Regions from separate parts of the Amycolatopsis sp. FBCC-B4732 genome, predicted to be linked through region 2. Evidence: riboswitches for the same ligand, from Rfam matches in the RefSeq annotation. Region 2 holds a riboswitch; the other holds the start of a gene.

Region 1 (7,501 bases), 630 kb from region 2:
CGCGCTGCGCGCGGTGTGCTACATCGTCATCGGCCTTTCCCTGGCCTACGCGAGGCTCTCCACCCGCGACGGCTGAGACTCCTCGTGAGTGTTTAGGGCGGTTCTAACCGCCCTAAACACTCACGACAACCCGACCACAGCAACACCGTCCGGGTCCAGCTCGAGCGCCACCGCGTCGCCCGCACGCAGATCCGAAGCCGCCGGCGCGACCGCGTCCACTGTGGACTCACTCGAGCGCACCACGAGCCGCACGTGCTCCCGCCGGTGCACGGCCTCCACCACTTCCCCGGCCGTACCGGAAGCGGCCACCCGCAGCGCGTGCGGCCGCAAGCCCAGCCGCACCGGGCCGTCGGCGACGTCCGGGAGGACGACGTCACCGAGGGGTGTGTGCGCGTGCCCGCCGGCCACGACGCCGTCCACGAACGTCGTCACCCCGAGGAAGCGGGCCACGTCGTCGTCGGCCGGGTTGCGCCAGACGCGCCGGACCGCGCCCTCCTGCCGGACCTCCCCGGCGTCGAGCACCGCCACCCGGTCGGCGAGCGTGAACGCCTCCTCCTGGTCGTGCGTGACCAGCAACGCGGTGATCTTGCTGCGCCGCAACAGCTCCGCGAGCTCGATGGCCAGCTGCTCGCGCAACCCGGCGTCCAATCCGGACAGTGGCTCGTCGAGCAGCAGCAGCCGCGGCTTCGGTGCCAGCGCCCTGGCCAGTGCGACCCGCTGGGCCTGGCCGCCGGAAAGCTCGGTGACGCGCCGCTTTTCGAAGCCGGTCAAGCCGACCAGCGCCAGCAGCTCGGCGACCCGCGGCGCCCACTGCGCGCGCGGCACGCCGTGCATGCGCAGGCCGAACGCGATGTTCGCTGCGACGTCGCGGTGGCCGAAGAGCTGGCCGTCCTGGAACACCAGCCCGAAGCCGCGCTTGTGCACCGGCACCGCGCCGAGGTCCTCGCCGTCCCAGCTCACCGAACCGCGCGTGCCCGGCTCGAGCCCCGTGATCGCGCGCAGCAGCGTCGACTTCCCCGACCCCGACGGGCCGAGCAGGGCCAGCACTTCGCCGTCCGCGATGTCCAGGCGGGCGTCGCGCACCGCGGCGAACGTTCCGTAGTGGACGGTCAGGTCCCGCACCGACAACGCCATCAGAACTCCCCCACCCGGCCGCGTCCGAGCCGGTCGATCAGCGCGACCGCCAGCACCGTCACGAGCATCAGCAGCGCGCACGCGGCGTACGCCATCTGGTTGTTGAGCTCCCCCGGCCGTCCCATCAGTGACGCGATCGCCACCGGCAGCGTCGGCGCCGTCGGGCGGGCCAGGAAGCTGGTCGCGCCGAACTCGCCGAGCGCCACGACGAAGCCGAACCCGGCGGCGGCGACCAGCGGGCGCAGCGCCAGCGGCAGGTCGATCTCGCGCCACACGCGCAGCGGGCTCGCACCGAGCGTCGACGCGGCCTGCCGCAGCCGGACGTCGACCGAGCGCAGCACCGGCAGCACCATCCGCACGATCAGCGGCGTGATCACCAGTGCCTGGGCCAGCGGGACGAGGTAGGGCGACGTCCGCAGGTCGCCGGGCAGCGCGTCGAGCGTGACGAGGTAGCCGAAGCCGACGGTCACCGCGGACACGCCGAGCGGCAGCATCAGCACGGCGTCCATGGTTTCCCCGAGCCCGCGCGCGGGTTTCGACGGCGACCGCCGCAGCGCCACCAGCACCACGGACGCGAGCACGCCGACGACCATCGCGAGCAGCGTCGCGTCGATCGCGACCTTCAGCGAGTTCACCGCGGCGTCCCAACCGGACACCTGCAGCGCGCCCTTCTCGCCGGTGCTCGTCAGTGCCCGGTACCCGGCGAGGCTCCAGCCGTCCTCAGTGGACACGGACTCGGCGAGCAGCGCGACGATCGGCGTCAGCAGCAGGGCGAGCACGACGCCGGCCGCGCCGACGCCCCACCATTCGCCGCCTCTCGGCCGCCGCGGCCCGCCGGAGCCGATCCGGGCGCCGTCCTTGCGCCGCCGGGCCAGCCCGCCGAGCACCAGCGCGGCGACCACGGCCGCGAACTGGATGACCGACAGCGCCGCCGCGCCCGAGAGGTCCAGCAGGTCGACCGTGCGCAGGTAGATCTCGGTTTCCAACGTCCGGTACTTCGCGCCGCCGAGGATCAGGACGACCCCGAAACTGGTGGCGCAGAACAGGAACACCACGGCCGCGGCGGACGCGACCGCCGGGGCCAGCGCGGGCAGCGTCACCGAGCGGAAAGCCCGCCACGGGGACGCGCCGAGCGCGCGGGCGGCGTCGGTCGTCCGCGGATCGAGCCGCGCCCACAGCCCGGCGACCGTGCGCGCGACGACCGCGACGTTGAAGAAGGCGTTGGCCAGCACGATCGGCAGCACGCCGCCGTCCGGCCAGAGCGCCCGGAACGCCAGCCCGACGACGACCGTGGGCAGCACGAACGGCACCAGCACCAGGGTCCGCGCCAGGCCGACGCCGGGCAGTTCCACCCGGGCCAGCAGGAACGCCACCGGCAGCCCGGCGACCACGGCGACCACCGTCGACGCCGCCGCGCTCGCCACGGTGAAGCCGGCCAGCTGCCAGGTCCGCGCGTCGCCGAGGACGACGTCGAGCCCGCCCTCGGCGAACCCGCGCCCGACGATCGCCAGCACGGGCCAGGCGAAGAAGACCACCAGGAACCCGATCGGGGCCAGCCCCAGCAGCGCCAGGCCGAGCCCGCGGGCGGTTCTCGGCGGGGCCCCCGCTGCTTTGCGGGGGCTCCGGGTGGCGGAGCCCCCGGCCCGGGGCGGAGCCTCGGGTGTCACTGTCACTGCACGAGCGTGCGCCATTCGCCGATCCACTTCTCCCGGCCGGCCTGCACCTGGTCCGCCGTCAGCGCTTGCGGCTTCTGCTGCAGCGGCGCGACCTGCGCCCAGCCCGCGGGCAGGTCGACGCCCTGGCGCGCCGGGTAGACGTACATGTTGGCCGCGACGGTCGCCTGGAACTGCTGCGACAAAAGGAAGTCGACGACCTTGCGCGCGCTTTCGGTCTGCTTGCCGCCGGCCAGCACGCCGGCGTACTCGACCTGGCGGTAGCAGGTGTCGAGCAGCGCCTTGGTGCGCGGCTTGCCGTCGTCGCCGACTTCGGCGGCCGGCGAAGACGCGTACGAGACGACGATCGGCCGCGGCCCCTTGCCCGCGGAGCCGGAGAAGTCCTTGGTGTAGGCCTCTTCCCAGCCGCTGACCACCTTGAGGCCGTTGGCCTTCAGCTTCGTCCAGTAGCCCTGCCAGCCGGACTCGCCGTACTTCGCGATGGTGCCGAGGAGGAACGCGAGCCCGGGCGACGCCGTGGCCGGGTCCTCGGCGACGAGGAGGTCCTTGTACTTCGGGTCGGCCAGGTCGTCGTAGCTCGACGGCGCCGGGATGCCCTTGGTGGCGAAGTAGTTCGTGTCGACGTTGACGCAGACGTCCCCGACGTCGACGGCGGAGAGCCGGTGCTCGGGATCGACGGCGTAGCGCTGCGGCCCGCGGTCGGCTTCCGGGCTGGTGTAGGGCTCGAATACGCCTTCCTTGAGCGCGCGCGAGGCGAAGGTCGAGTCGACGCCGTACGCGACGTCGCCGACCGGGTTCGCCTTGGTCAGCACGAGCTTGTTGGTCAGCGATCCGGCGTCGCCCTGCTTGAGCACGGAAATCTTGATGCCCGACTGCTTCTGGAAGGCGTCGAGCACCTCCTGCGGCGCCAGGAAGGAGTCGTGCGTCACGAGGGTGACGGTGGGCGTCTGCTGCGTGCCACCGTCGCCGTCCGACAGCGAGCACCCCGCGGCGACGACGCTGACGACGGCGATGGCCGTCGCGGCGCGAACAGCCCTGCGTTTCATCTACCCCTCCTGCACTTCGCCGGACGAGGAGAGGAAGCCCTCCCTTCGCCGGCATGATCCGGTCAGGTGCGAACGGTCGCGGGGTGACCCGCCTCTCAGCCCGGCTGACCGGACTCCCGTGGCAACCGTGCAGCGTAGTCCAGGACGGACGACCATGGAGACATGACGGAAATCTTGAGCGACTCCGAGGCCGACGGACGACTGGGCGCGAACTGGACGCGTACCGGAGCGGTGATCTCCCGGGAGGTGGAGCTGGCTTCGTTCTCCCAGGCGATCGAGGTGGTGGACCGCGTGGCCGTGCTGGCGGAGGCGGCCGACCACCACCCGGACATCGACATCCGCTGGCGCACCTTGACGTTCCGCCTCAGCACGCACTCGGCGGGCGGCCTGACGGCGAAGGACTTCTCCCTGGCGGCCGAGATCGACTCGGTGCTTTCGGCGTTGTGATCCTGGTTACTCTGAGTGCACTTTTTTGCCGGTTCGACGTCTCTCGGTAAACGACTTTTGCTAGGAGAGACGGACATGACCCAGGCCATCGTGGTCGGCACAGCAGCATTCGCGACGATGGTGGCGGCAGCCGGCGGTGTGCTCTGGTTCACCGCCAAGGGCCGCCGTCACCCGGATGCCGGTGAGTTCGATCACAGCCGCTAACGAAGCGCAAGATCAGCGCGCTGAGCAGGGCGGAAGCATCGGTTTTCGGCCCTAGGAAACGCCATGAACAGCACCGCCACCCTCACCTCCGCGCAGCGCGCCTGGATCAACGCCCTCGCCCCCGCGGTGGTGCTGATCACCATCGCCCTGATGGGCCTGCTCGGCTGAGTTCGACCACGCCGCCGCTCTGACTTCTCGAGCGGCGGCGTTCTCAACGGATCTCTTCCGGTGCCGGAAACGCGGCCGGTGGCTCGTCCTCGACAGTCCAGTATTCGAGCGCCGACAACCGGCCTTCGTCGACGAACACGATGAGCCCGCCGCCCGGCACGTCGGCTTCGACCGCCACCCGCTCGGCGACCTCGAACGTGGGCGCGTCCGCATCGACTTCGAGATCGACGGTCGGGCACCCGCAACCGCAGCGGCCGCTCACCTTCGCGGTGGCGGCCTGCACCCGCAGTTCAGCGGCGCCCGGGAAGTCCCCCGCGAGAAGGACTTCCAGGGTCTCGCGCTCGTTCCGCGTGAGCGGGCGGCTCACCATCAGTAGCGGGACATGTTCGGGATCGCCTTCTCCGCGACCCCGATGAGGTCCTCGACCTTCGCCACGTCGGCTGTCACATCTTCAGCAGTCACCGAAGGTGCCACGGAAGAACGGTAGGCGACTTCGTTGCGCCGAACCCGCATCCGGTTGAAGGGACGCAGAAGCGGCCCCAGCGGCGGATCGAGCTGCGCGAGAACCGCTTCGTAGACGGCGATGTGGCCACCGCGGCTCGTCGCACGCAGGCCCTGGTTCTGCAGGATGGCCGCCAAAGCCCGGCGGGCGCCGTCGTACGCCAGCGTGTAGGCGCCTTCCGGATCCGAGTTCAGCAGCTGCCGCGCCGAACCGACGTGGGTACGAGCCCTGGCGAGCTCCCCTTCCGCGGCTTCCCGTGAAGCCGGGACGTGTTCGAGGGAACCGCGCGCGATGAGCGCGTCGATCGTGGCGCGCCCTTGGTTCCACGGGGTCATCGGGATGGCTCCTGGTCGAGGGACAACGGGACCAGCGGACGCTCACGCACGCTGACGAGAAACGGATCCGTGCTGCCTGCCGCCCACGAGGCCGGCGAGATCCGGTGGACGTTGACCTCACGGCCCAGCCGGCGCGACACGCCTTCAGCCAGGTCGAAGAGCACGTCCGGGTCAGGCGAACCGACGACGAGCACGTCGACGTCCCCGGGCGGCGGGCCCGGTTCGCCGCGGTAGCGCGCGGCCCAGGACCCGTAGATGTAGGCCTCGTGCACACCCGTCAGACCCGACAAAGCCTCGGCGAGCAGCGGCAGCGGCCCGAAGGTGACCGCGATGACCTCGCTCAACGGCCGGTAGAGCGGGGTGTCCGTGCGGGCTTTGACAAGCCGGCTCCGGCCGACTCGCCGGTCTTCCAGGATGCCGCCACCCACGAGCCGTTCGACCTCGCGCAGCACGGCCGTCGGCGTGACACCACAGGCCTCGGCGAGCTCGGTGATGCTGTATTCGCGCTCCGGGTGCAGCAGGACCAGCGCCAGCAGCTCGCCCTGCATGCGCGAACGCAGCAAAGGCAGCAAACTCGGCGAAGCTTTCATTGGACGCAGCATACCCTGCGCCGAATGAAAGCAACACTCAGTAGTTCTTGCTCACCAGGCGTGCGTCAGACGTTGAAGCGGAACTCGACCACGTCGCCGTCGGTCATGACGTAGTCCTTGCCCTCCATGCGGACCTTGCCCGCCGCGCGGGCGGCCGCCATCGAGCCGGCGGTCATCAGGTCGTCGTAGGAGACGATTTCCGCCTTGATGAAGCCGCGCTCGAAGTCCGTGTGGATGACGCCTGCGGCCTGCGGGGCCGTCGCGCCCTGGGGGATCGTCCAGGCGCGGGACTCCTTCGGGCCCGCCGTCAGGTACGTCTGCAGGCCGAGCGTGTGGAAGCCCGCACGGGCCAGCGAGTAGAGGCCCGGCTCCGGCTGGCCGACCGACTCCAGGAGCTCGCGGACCGACTCCTCGTCGTCCAGTTCCAGCAGCTCCGCCTCGACCTTCGCGTCGAGGAACACCGCGTCCGCCGGGGCGACCAGCTTGGTCAGCTCCTCGCGGCGGGCTTCGTCGGTGAGGACGCCTTCGTCGGCGTTGAAGACGTACAGGAACGGCTTCGTCGTCAGGAGGCTGTGCTCGCGAAGCAGTTCGAGGTCGACGTCCTTCTGAGCCGAGAAGAGCGTGCGCCCGCTGTCGAGGATCTCCTTCGCCTTCTGCGCGGCCTCGAGCGCGGGCTTCGCTTCCTTCTTGGTCCGCGCTTCCTTCTCCAGCCGCCAGACGGCCTTCTCGAGGGTCTGCAGGTCGGCCAGGATCAGCTCGGTGTTGATCGTCTCGATGTCGCTCAGCGGATCGATCCGGCCGTCGACGTGGATCACGTCCGGGTCGTCGAACACGCGGATGACCTGGCAGATCGCGTTGGCCTCACGGATGTTCGCGAGGAACTTGTTGCCCAGCCCGGCACCCTCGGAGGCGCCCTTCACGATGCCCGCGATGTCCACGAAGGACACGACCGCCGGGACGATCTTCTCCGACTTGTGCAGCTCGGCCAGCTTGTCCAGCCGGGGATCCGGCAGCGGGACCACGCCGACGTTCGGCTCGATCGTCGCGAACGGGTAGTTCGCGGCGAGCACGTCGTTGCGGGTCAGCGCGTTGAACAGAGTGGACTTGCCGACGTTGGGCAGGCCGACGATACCGAGGGTGAGGCTCACGACCCCGCAGTCTACGTGGCTGCCCCGGTCGGGCCCCACGCACCCGACGCCGCGTCGGATTTCCGCCAGCCACGGCGCTGACCTGCTGGCATGCTCGAATCCATGGTCACGACAACCGAAGCGCCGGCGCTCTGGCGCGACGTCGAACGCTGCTACCGCGTGGTCACCGCCCGCGACTCGCGCTTCGACGGCCAGTTCATCATGGCCGTCCGCACCACCGGCATCTACTGCCGCCCGTCGTGCCCGGCGTCGAC
Region 2 (7,501 bases):
TTCGCTAGAAGGCACTTATCCGTAAAGTAGGTACCTGATGGAAACCACCTGTGAACAGGACGGACCCTGGGACGTCTACCTCCGGAGCTGTCCCTGCCGGGACGTGCTGGACCTGCTGGCCAACAAGTGGACGGCCCTGGTGCTGGGCGCGCTGTCCCGCGGCCCGCACCGCTTCGGCGAGCTGCGCCGGGCCGTGGACGGCATCAGCCAGAAGATGCTGACCCAGAACCTCCGCCAGCTCGAGCGCGACGGCTTCCTGACCCGCACGGTGTACCCGACGACGCCGCCGACGGTGGAGTACGCGCTGACGGAGATGGGCGCGGAGGTGGGCGCGCACCTGGTCGCGCTGAGCACGTGGTCGCAGGCGAACTTCGACCGCATCCGTTCGTCGCGCGAGGAGTACGACGGCCGGGAGCTGCAGCCGGTCCGCTGACGGCCGCCCGGTAACGGCCGTCGCCGGTCCCGCGACTCCAGGGAGGCCCGGGTGGCGAACCCCGTCGTGGAAGGTGGCCGGACATGACCGATTGGTTGTCCCGGTGGAGGATGGACGACTGGAGGCACTTAACCGATGAACCTCCTTACGTGATCTCGTCGGGCGCCGAGCCGTCGCCGGACGACGCGGCGGACGACGATTCCCCGGGCGATGGTGACCAGCACCCGGCCGACTACCCCGGATGATCCCCGGCACGTGGCTCGCGGCCGTGCTGTTCCTGCTCGTCGTCGCGCCCGGGTTGTTCTTCGACCTGCTGGGCGCGCGCCGCCGGGTGGCGGTGGCCGAATCGGCGTTCCGCGAGATCGGCCGGGTCGCGCTGGGCAGCTTGGGGTTCACCCTGGTCACCGTCGTGCTCCTGCAGACGGCGCAGTGGCTCTTCCCCCGGCTGTTCTTCGACCCCAGGGCCCTGATCCTCGGCGGGAACGCCTACCTGGCGGACCACTACGGCGCGGTGGTGCTGACGCTCGTCGTGGCGGCCGCGACCTCCCACGCGCTGGCGTTCGGGCTGCACAAGTGGCTGGCCCGGCGCCACGGGGAGACGATCCGCGTCATCAGCCTCTGGGGCAAGGCCTTCCGGCACGGCGTGCCGGCCGGGCACGCGGTGTTCGCCCGGGTCCGGCTGGCCGGCGGGCTGGTGTACACCGGGCAGGTCGAGAACTTCACGGCCGATCTGCCGATGGGTGATCGCGAACTGCTGCTCACCAAACCCCTGGCCGCCAAGCCGGACGCCGACAGCCCGCTCCGGCCGCTGCCGGACTCCTACCGCCGGGTCATCATCCCCGGGGACCGGATCGAGGTGATCAGCGTGGAGTACCGGCCGGTGCCGCCGGGCGCCGTCACCGCGAAGAAGCGGCTTCAGCGATCCAGCACCCAGAACGGCGACACCGGGCCCACGCCCGCGCCCAGCGGGTAGGACTCCGCGACGCAGCGCTCGATGAACTTCTTCCCCGCCGCCACCGCGTCCGGGACCGAAGCGCCCTTCGCCAGGGACGCCGTGATCGCCGACGCCAGGGTGTCGCCGCCGCCGTGGGTGTTCTCCGTGAGGTACCTCGGCCCGCTCAGTTCCCGGAACTCGCGGCCGTCGGAAAGCAGGTCCACGCAGTCCTCCGTGCCCTGCATGTGGCCGCCCTTGACCAGGACCCAGCGGGAGCCGAACTCCAGCAACGCCTCCGCCGCCGCGCGCTGGGTGGCCGCGTCCACGACCGAGACCCCGGTCAGGAGGCGGACTTCGTCCAGGTTCGGCGTGATCAGCGTGGCGCGGGGGAACAACTCGGTGCGGATCGCCTCCAGCGCGTCTTCGCGCAGGAGGGCGTGCCCCGTCATCGACGCCGCCACCGGGTCGACGACCAGGGGGAAGTCCATCCCGAGTTCGTCCAGGGTCTTCGCCACCGAGCGGATGATCTCCGCGGTGGCGAGCATGCCCGTCTTCGCCGCGTCGACGCCCATGTCGGACGCCACCGCCTTGATCTGCGCCGTCACCACGTCGGCCGGGATCTCGGTGAAACCCTGCACGCCCAGCGAGTTCTGCACGGTGACCGCCGTCAAAGCGACCAGCCCGTGCACGCCGTTGGCGAAGAACGTGCGCAGGTCGGCCTGGATGCCCGCACCACCGCCGGAGTCCGATCCGGCGATGGTGAGGGCGGTGGGCGGTGTCACTGCTGCACCACGGGCAGGTAGACCTTGTTGCCCTGCTCGCCGAACTCCGCCGACTTCTCCGCCATGCCGGCCTCGATGGCCTCCACAGTGGACAGACCGTGCTCTTCGGCGTACTTGCGGACGTCCTGCGTGATCCGCATCGAGCAGAACTTCGGGCCGCACATCGAGCAGAAGTGCGCGGTCTTGGCCGGCTCGGCGGGCAGCGTCTCGTCGTGGAACGAGCGTGCGGTGTCGGGGTCGAGCGAGAGGTTGAACTGGTCGTGCCAGCGGAACTCGAAGCGCGCCTTCGACAGCTCGTCGTCCCACTCCTGCGCGTACGGGTGCCCCTTGGCGAGGTCCGCGGCGTGCGCGGCGATCTTGTACGTGATCACGCCGGTCTTGACGTCGTCGCGGTTCGGCAGGCCGAGGTGCTCCTTCGGCGTGACGTAGCAGAGCATCGCCGTGCCGTACCAGCCGATCTGGGCCGCGCCGATGGCCGAGGTGATGTGGTCGTACCCCGGCGCGATGTCCGTCGCGAGTGGACCGAGCGTGTAGAACGGCGCCTCGCCGCAGAGCTTCTCTTCGAGCTCCACGTTTTCCTTGATCTTGTGCATCGGCACGTGGCCGGGGCCTTCGATCATCACCTGGACGTCGTGCGAGCGCGCGATGTGCGTCAGCTCGCCGAGGGTTTCCAGCTCGGCGAACTGCGCGCGGTCGTTGGCGTCGGCGATCGAGCCCGGGCGCAGGCCGTCGCCCAGGGAGAACGTGACGTCGTATTGGCGCAGGAGCTCGCAGAGCTCCTCGAAGTGCGTGTACAAAAAGGACTCTTGGTGGTGCGCGAGGCACCACGCGGCCATGATCGAGCCGCCGCGGCTGACGATGCCGGTGACGCGCCGCGCGGTCAGCGGGATGTAGCGCAGCAGCACGCCGGCGTGCACGGTGACGTAGTCGACGCCCTGTTCGCACTGCTCGACGATCGTGTCGCGGTACACCTCCCACGACAGCTTTTCGGGCTCCCCGTTGACCTTTTCGAGCGCCTGGTAGATCGGCACGGTACCGACCGGGACCGGCGAGTTGCGGATGATCCACTCCCGCGTCTCGTGGATCCGCTTGCCGGTGGAGAGGTCCATGATCGTGTCGGCGCCCCAGCGGGTCGCCCACACCATCTTGTCGACCTCTTCCTCGACCGACGACCAGACGGCCGAGTTGCCCATGTTGGCGTTGATCTTCACCAGGAAGTTCTTGCCGATGATCATCGGCTCGGACTCGGGGTGCTTCCGGTTGGCCGGGATCACCGCGCGGCCGCTCGCGACCTCGGCGCGCACGAACTCGGGGGAAACCCGTTCCCGCGCGGCGATGTACTCCATCTCGCGGGTGATCACGCCCTGCTTGGCCCAGCCGAGCTGGGTGTTGTGCTCACGCCCGTCGGCCCAGCCGGCACGCAGCCGGTGCAGTCCACTGTGGACGTCGATCGACGCTTCCGGGTCCGTGTACGGGCCGGAAGTGTCGTAGACGTCGAAGTGTTCGCCGTTGGAGAGGTCGATCCGGCGCGCGGGAACGCGCAGTCCGGATTCCGTCTGGTGGAAGACTTTGTGCGAGCCGGTGATCGGACCCGTGGTGACGGAGACGTCCTTGTTTTCCAGCGTCGTCAACGACTTTCACTCCCTACGCCGGCATTACCCGGTCAGGTTCATGCGGTCGGTGACGCCTGCGAAACGCAAGTCACCCTCTCAGCCCGCCATGGCGCGAGCTCCCGCGTTGGTGTTGTGCCACCGACCATGCCACGCCGGGGCACGATACTCAAGTCACCCGGCCAACTCGGCCGGAGTGGCGTAGACGTCGACCATGGCTCCGTTGCGCAGCACGGTGATCGGCAGTGCGGTGCCGATCACTTCCGCGAAGAGCCGGCGCTGGATGCCCTGGGCGTCCGACACCCGGGTGCGCCCGACGGTCAGCACGAGGTCGCCCGCCTTGAGGCCGGCCTGGTCCGCGGGCCCGCCGGAAACGACTTCGCGCACCCGCAGCCCGGCGCTCTGCCCGGTGCGCCCGGCGACGTCGTCCGGCAGCGGCGCGGGCACGCCGACGATGCCGAGGTACGCGCGCCGCACCCGGCCTTCGACGACGAGCGTGTCGATGATCCGCCGCGTCGTCGCGTTGATCGGCACCGCGAGCCCGAGCCCGACGCCGGCGACGGCGGTGTTGACGCCGACGACCCGGCCGGCCGAATCGGCGAGCGCGCCGCCGGAGTTGCCGGGGTTGAGCGCCGCGTCGGTCTGGATGACGTCTTCGATCACGCGGGTGGTGCGCCCCTGTCGCACCGGCAGCGCCCGGCCGAGCGCGCTGACCACCCCGGCGGTGACCGTCCCGGCGAACCCGAGCGGGTTCCCCACGGCGACGACGAGCTGCCCGACGACCAGCCGGTCGGCGTCCCCGAGCGTGGCGGCCGGCGGCGTCTCCCCGCGCGCCCGCAGGACGGCGAGGTCGGACAGCGGATCGGCGCCGACGACGTCGAAGGGCACCTCGCTGCCGTCGGCGAAGGTGGCGACCCCGCGCCGGTGGTCGCTGACGACGTGGGCGTTGGTGAGCAGGTGGCCGTCCTCGGCGAAGACGACCGCGGACCCGCTCCCGCGCTCGAGCTGCACCCCGGCGACGTGCGGGGTCACGGTCCTGGCGACCGTGCTCACCGCGCGCGAGTAGGCGTCCATCGCGTCGTCCACGTTTCCACCTCGATTACACCGTTGCACCTACAACAAGTGTGCGCTTTCGAGGCCGTGAAGTCCGTTCGCTGGTCGTGAACCGCCGACCGGACCAGTGACGGTCAGTGGTTCACCGGATCGGACCACGCGCCGGTGAAGATCCGGCGGGCAGACTCCCCAAGCGCTTCTGTAACGGTGCAGAAGCGATCTTCTGTGGGGTTGATATGCGCAAACTCATGTTCGGCGCCCTCGCCGGGCTGCTGGTCACCGGTCTGATCCCGGGGATCGCGGCGGCCCAGGGGGATGCTCCCGGCGCCCCGGGCGCCCATCCCAGCTGGCTGCCCGCGAACAAGACCGGCTTCGGCACCGCTCACGACCGCTCGAGCAACGTCTGGTTCACCCTCCAGGGCGGGCAGCTGTCCGAGGTCTACTACCCGGACCTGTCGACGCCCAGCGTCCGCTCGCTGAACTTCGTCGTCACCGACGGCCGCAGCTTCGCCGACCTCGACCACGCGGCGAAGTCGCAGCAGGTCCGGCGGACCGACGACGACAGCCTGACCTACGAGCAGACCATCACCGACGACCAGCACCGCTGGCGCCTCCGCAAGACCTACGTCACCGACCCGGCCGCCACGACCGTGCTGGTGGACGTCGACTTCCAGTCGCTCACCGGGCGGCCCTACCAGCTCTACGCGATCGCCGACCCGGACCTCACCAACGACGGCTCCGACGACTCGGCCGCGCGCAAGGGCGACGTGCTCACCGCGCAGGATGCCGCGAACGCCGCCGCGCTCACCGCGAAGCCCGCGTTCACGAAGACCAGCGTCGGCTACGCCGGCAATTCCGACGGCACCACGCAGCTCACGAAGACCTTCAAGCTGAAGAGCTACGACACCGCCGCGAAGGGCAACGTCGTGCTGACCGGGCAGACGAGCGCCGACGGGCTCCGGAACCGGCACGTCACCCTCGCGCTCGGCATGGGCGCGAAGGCGCCGGACGCGCTCGGCAGCGCGCAGGCGTCGCAGCGCCGCGGCGTCCGCGACGTCACGCGCGCGTACGACCGCGGCTGGGAGCAGTACCTGCGCGGGGTGAGCAAGCCGCCGTCGTCGCTGAAGACCGACGCCGAGCGCGACCTCTACAAGGCGTCGATGCTGACGCTGGCCGCGAGCGAGGACAAGCACCACCCGGGCGCCTTCATCGCGTCGCCGAGCATGCCCTGGCGGTTCGGGAACAACGACCCGGAGTGGTCGCCGTCCGGGACCTACCACCTGGTCTGGCCGCGTGACCTCTACCAGATCGCGACCGGGCTGGCCGCCGGCGGCGACCAGGGGGCCGCGAACCGCGCGGTGAGCTACATGTTCGGCACGCAGCAGCAGGCCGACGGGCACATGCCGCAGAACAGCCGGGTCGACGGCGTGCCGTACTGGACGTCGATCCAGCTCGACGAAACCGCTTTCCCGATCGTGCTGGCCCAGCAGCTCGGCCGCAACGACCTGTGGCCCGGCGTCCGGAAGGCCGCCGACTTCATCATCGGCTACGCCGGCCCGAACGGGCAGCCGGCGCCGTACACGCAGCAGGAGCGCTGGGAGGAGCAGGACGGCTGGTCCCCGTCGACCATCGCGTCGGTGATCGCCGGACTGGTCTGCGCCGCGGATCTGGCTTCGCACAACGGAGCTCCGGCCGACGCCGCCCGCTACCTCGCCGCGGCCGACAAGTTCAAGGCCGACCTGCCGAAGCAGACGATCACCACGAACGGGCCGCTGTCGAAGGACCCGTACTTCGTCCGGCTGACCAAGGACGCCGACGCCAACGCGGGGACGACGTACAACCTCGGCAACTCGAGCGTCACGATGGACCAGCGCGCGGTCACCGACGCGGGCTTCCTCGACCTCGTCCGGCTCGGCGTCTACCGGGCCGACGACCCGGTGATCGAGAACAGCATTCGCGTCACCGACAAGGACATCGCGTTCACGACGCCCACCGGGCAGTTCTGGCACCGGTACACGAAGGACGGCTACGGCGAGCAGGCCGACGGTTCGCCGTGGGACTACACGTTCCCGGCCGGGAGCCGCACCACGTTCGGGCGGCTGTGGCCGCTGCTCGCCGGCGAGCGCGGCGAGTACGAGCTGACGCTCGGCGACCCGGCGTCGGCCGCGCGGCGGCTGCGTGACCTCGGCCGGGTGAGCAGCTCGGCGGAGACCATGCCGGAGCAGGTGTGGGACGAGAACCCGCCGTCGGGGCAGACCGGGTTCCCGGTCGGCACGCCCAACGCGTCGGCGACCCCGCTGGCCTGGACGCACGCGCAGTACGTCCGGCTCGCCCAGGACGTCAAGGCGGGCTCGGTGCTGGAGACGCCGAAGGTGGTGCGCTGCCACTTCCTCGGCTGCTGAACCGGCGAAGGGCCCCTCGGAACCGAGGGGCCCTTCGCGGTCTCAGATGACGGCGCCGTCGTCCTCGGGGGTCTTCGGGGGCAGCCACTTGTTGCCCGGGACGCCCCACTTGTTGTGCTTGAGCATCTTCTTCGCCGCGCGGGCGTGCCGCCCGACCAGGCGGTCGAGGTAGATGTAGCCGTCGAGGTGGTCGGTCTCGTGCTGCAGGCAGCGCGCGAAGTAGCCGGTGCCCTCGACCTCGATCGGGTTGCCCTCGATGTCGGAGCCGGTCACCTTCGCCCACTTCG

What was found. A riboswitch is a leader RNA that binds a small molecule or an ion and turns the genes downstream of it on or off. The one in region 2 is predicted to bind thiamine pyrophosphate.
Region 1: linked by a shared signal. The riboswitch ahead of MUY14_RS44065 (thiamine ABC transporter substrate binding subunit) and the one ahead of thiC (phosphomethylpyrimidine synthase ThiC) in region 2 are both predicted to bind thiamine pyrophosphate.

Annotation. Positions count from the first base shown of each region.
Region 1 covers NZ_CP095376.1:9,644,020-9,651,520, reverse strand. Annotated here, with positions in the region: gene MUY14_RS44080 (ABC transporter permease) at 1-76, shown strand, start outside; gene MUY14_RS44075 (ABC transporter ATP-binding protein) at 121-1,134, opposite strand; gene MUY14_RS44070 (iron ABC transporter permease) at 1,134-2,690, opposite strand; gene MUY14_RS44065 (thiamine ABC transporter substrate binding subunit) at 2,804-3,853, opposite strand; TPP riboswitch at 3,876-3,983, opposite strand; gene MUY14_RS44060 (4a-hydroxytetrahydrobiopterin dehydratase) at 4,016-4,300, shown strand; gene MUY14_RS47060 (hypothetical protein) at 4,376-4,504, shown strand; gene MUY14_RS44055 (hypothetical protein) at 4,716-5,042, opposite strand; gene MUY14_RS44050 (hypothetical protein) at 5,042-5,509, opposite strand; gene MUY14_RS44045 (ArsR family transcriptional regulator) at 5,506-6,099, opposite strand; gene ychF (redox-regulated ATPase YchF) at 6,165-7,247, opposite strand; gene MUY14_RS44035 (DNA-3-methyladenine glycosylase 2 family protein) at 7,350-7,501, shown strand, end outside.
Region 2 covers NZ_CP095376.1:9,010,170-9,017,670, forward strand. Annotated here, with positions in the region: gene MUY14_RS40865 (helix-turn-helix domain-containing protein) at 38-433, shown strand; gene MUY14_RS40870 (DUF6338 family protein) at 675-1,406, shown strand; gene thiD (bifunctional hydroxymethylpyrimidine kinase/phosphomethylpyrimidine kinase) at 1,349-2,149, opposite strand; gene thiC (phosphomethylpyrimidine synthase ThiC) at 2,146-3,780, opposite strand; TPP riboswitch at 3,774-3,895, opposite strand; gene MUY14_RS40885 (S1C family serine protease) at 3,934-4,845, opposite strand; gene MUY14_RS40890 (glycoside hydrolase family 15 protein) at 5,049-7,214, shown strand; gene MUY14_RS40895 (peptide deformylase) at 7,257-7,501, opposite strand, start outside.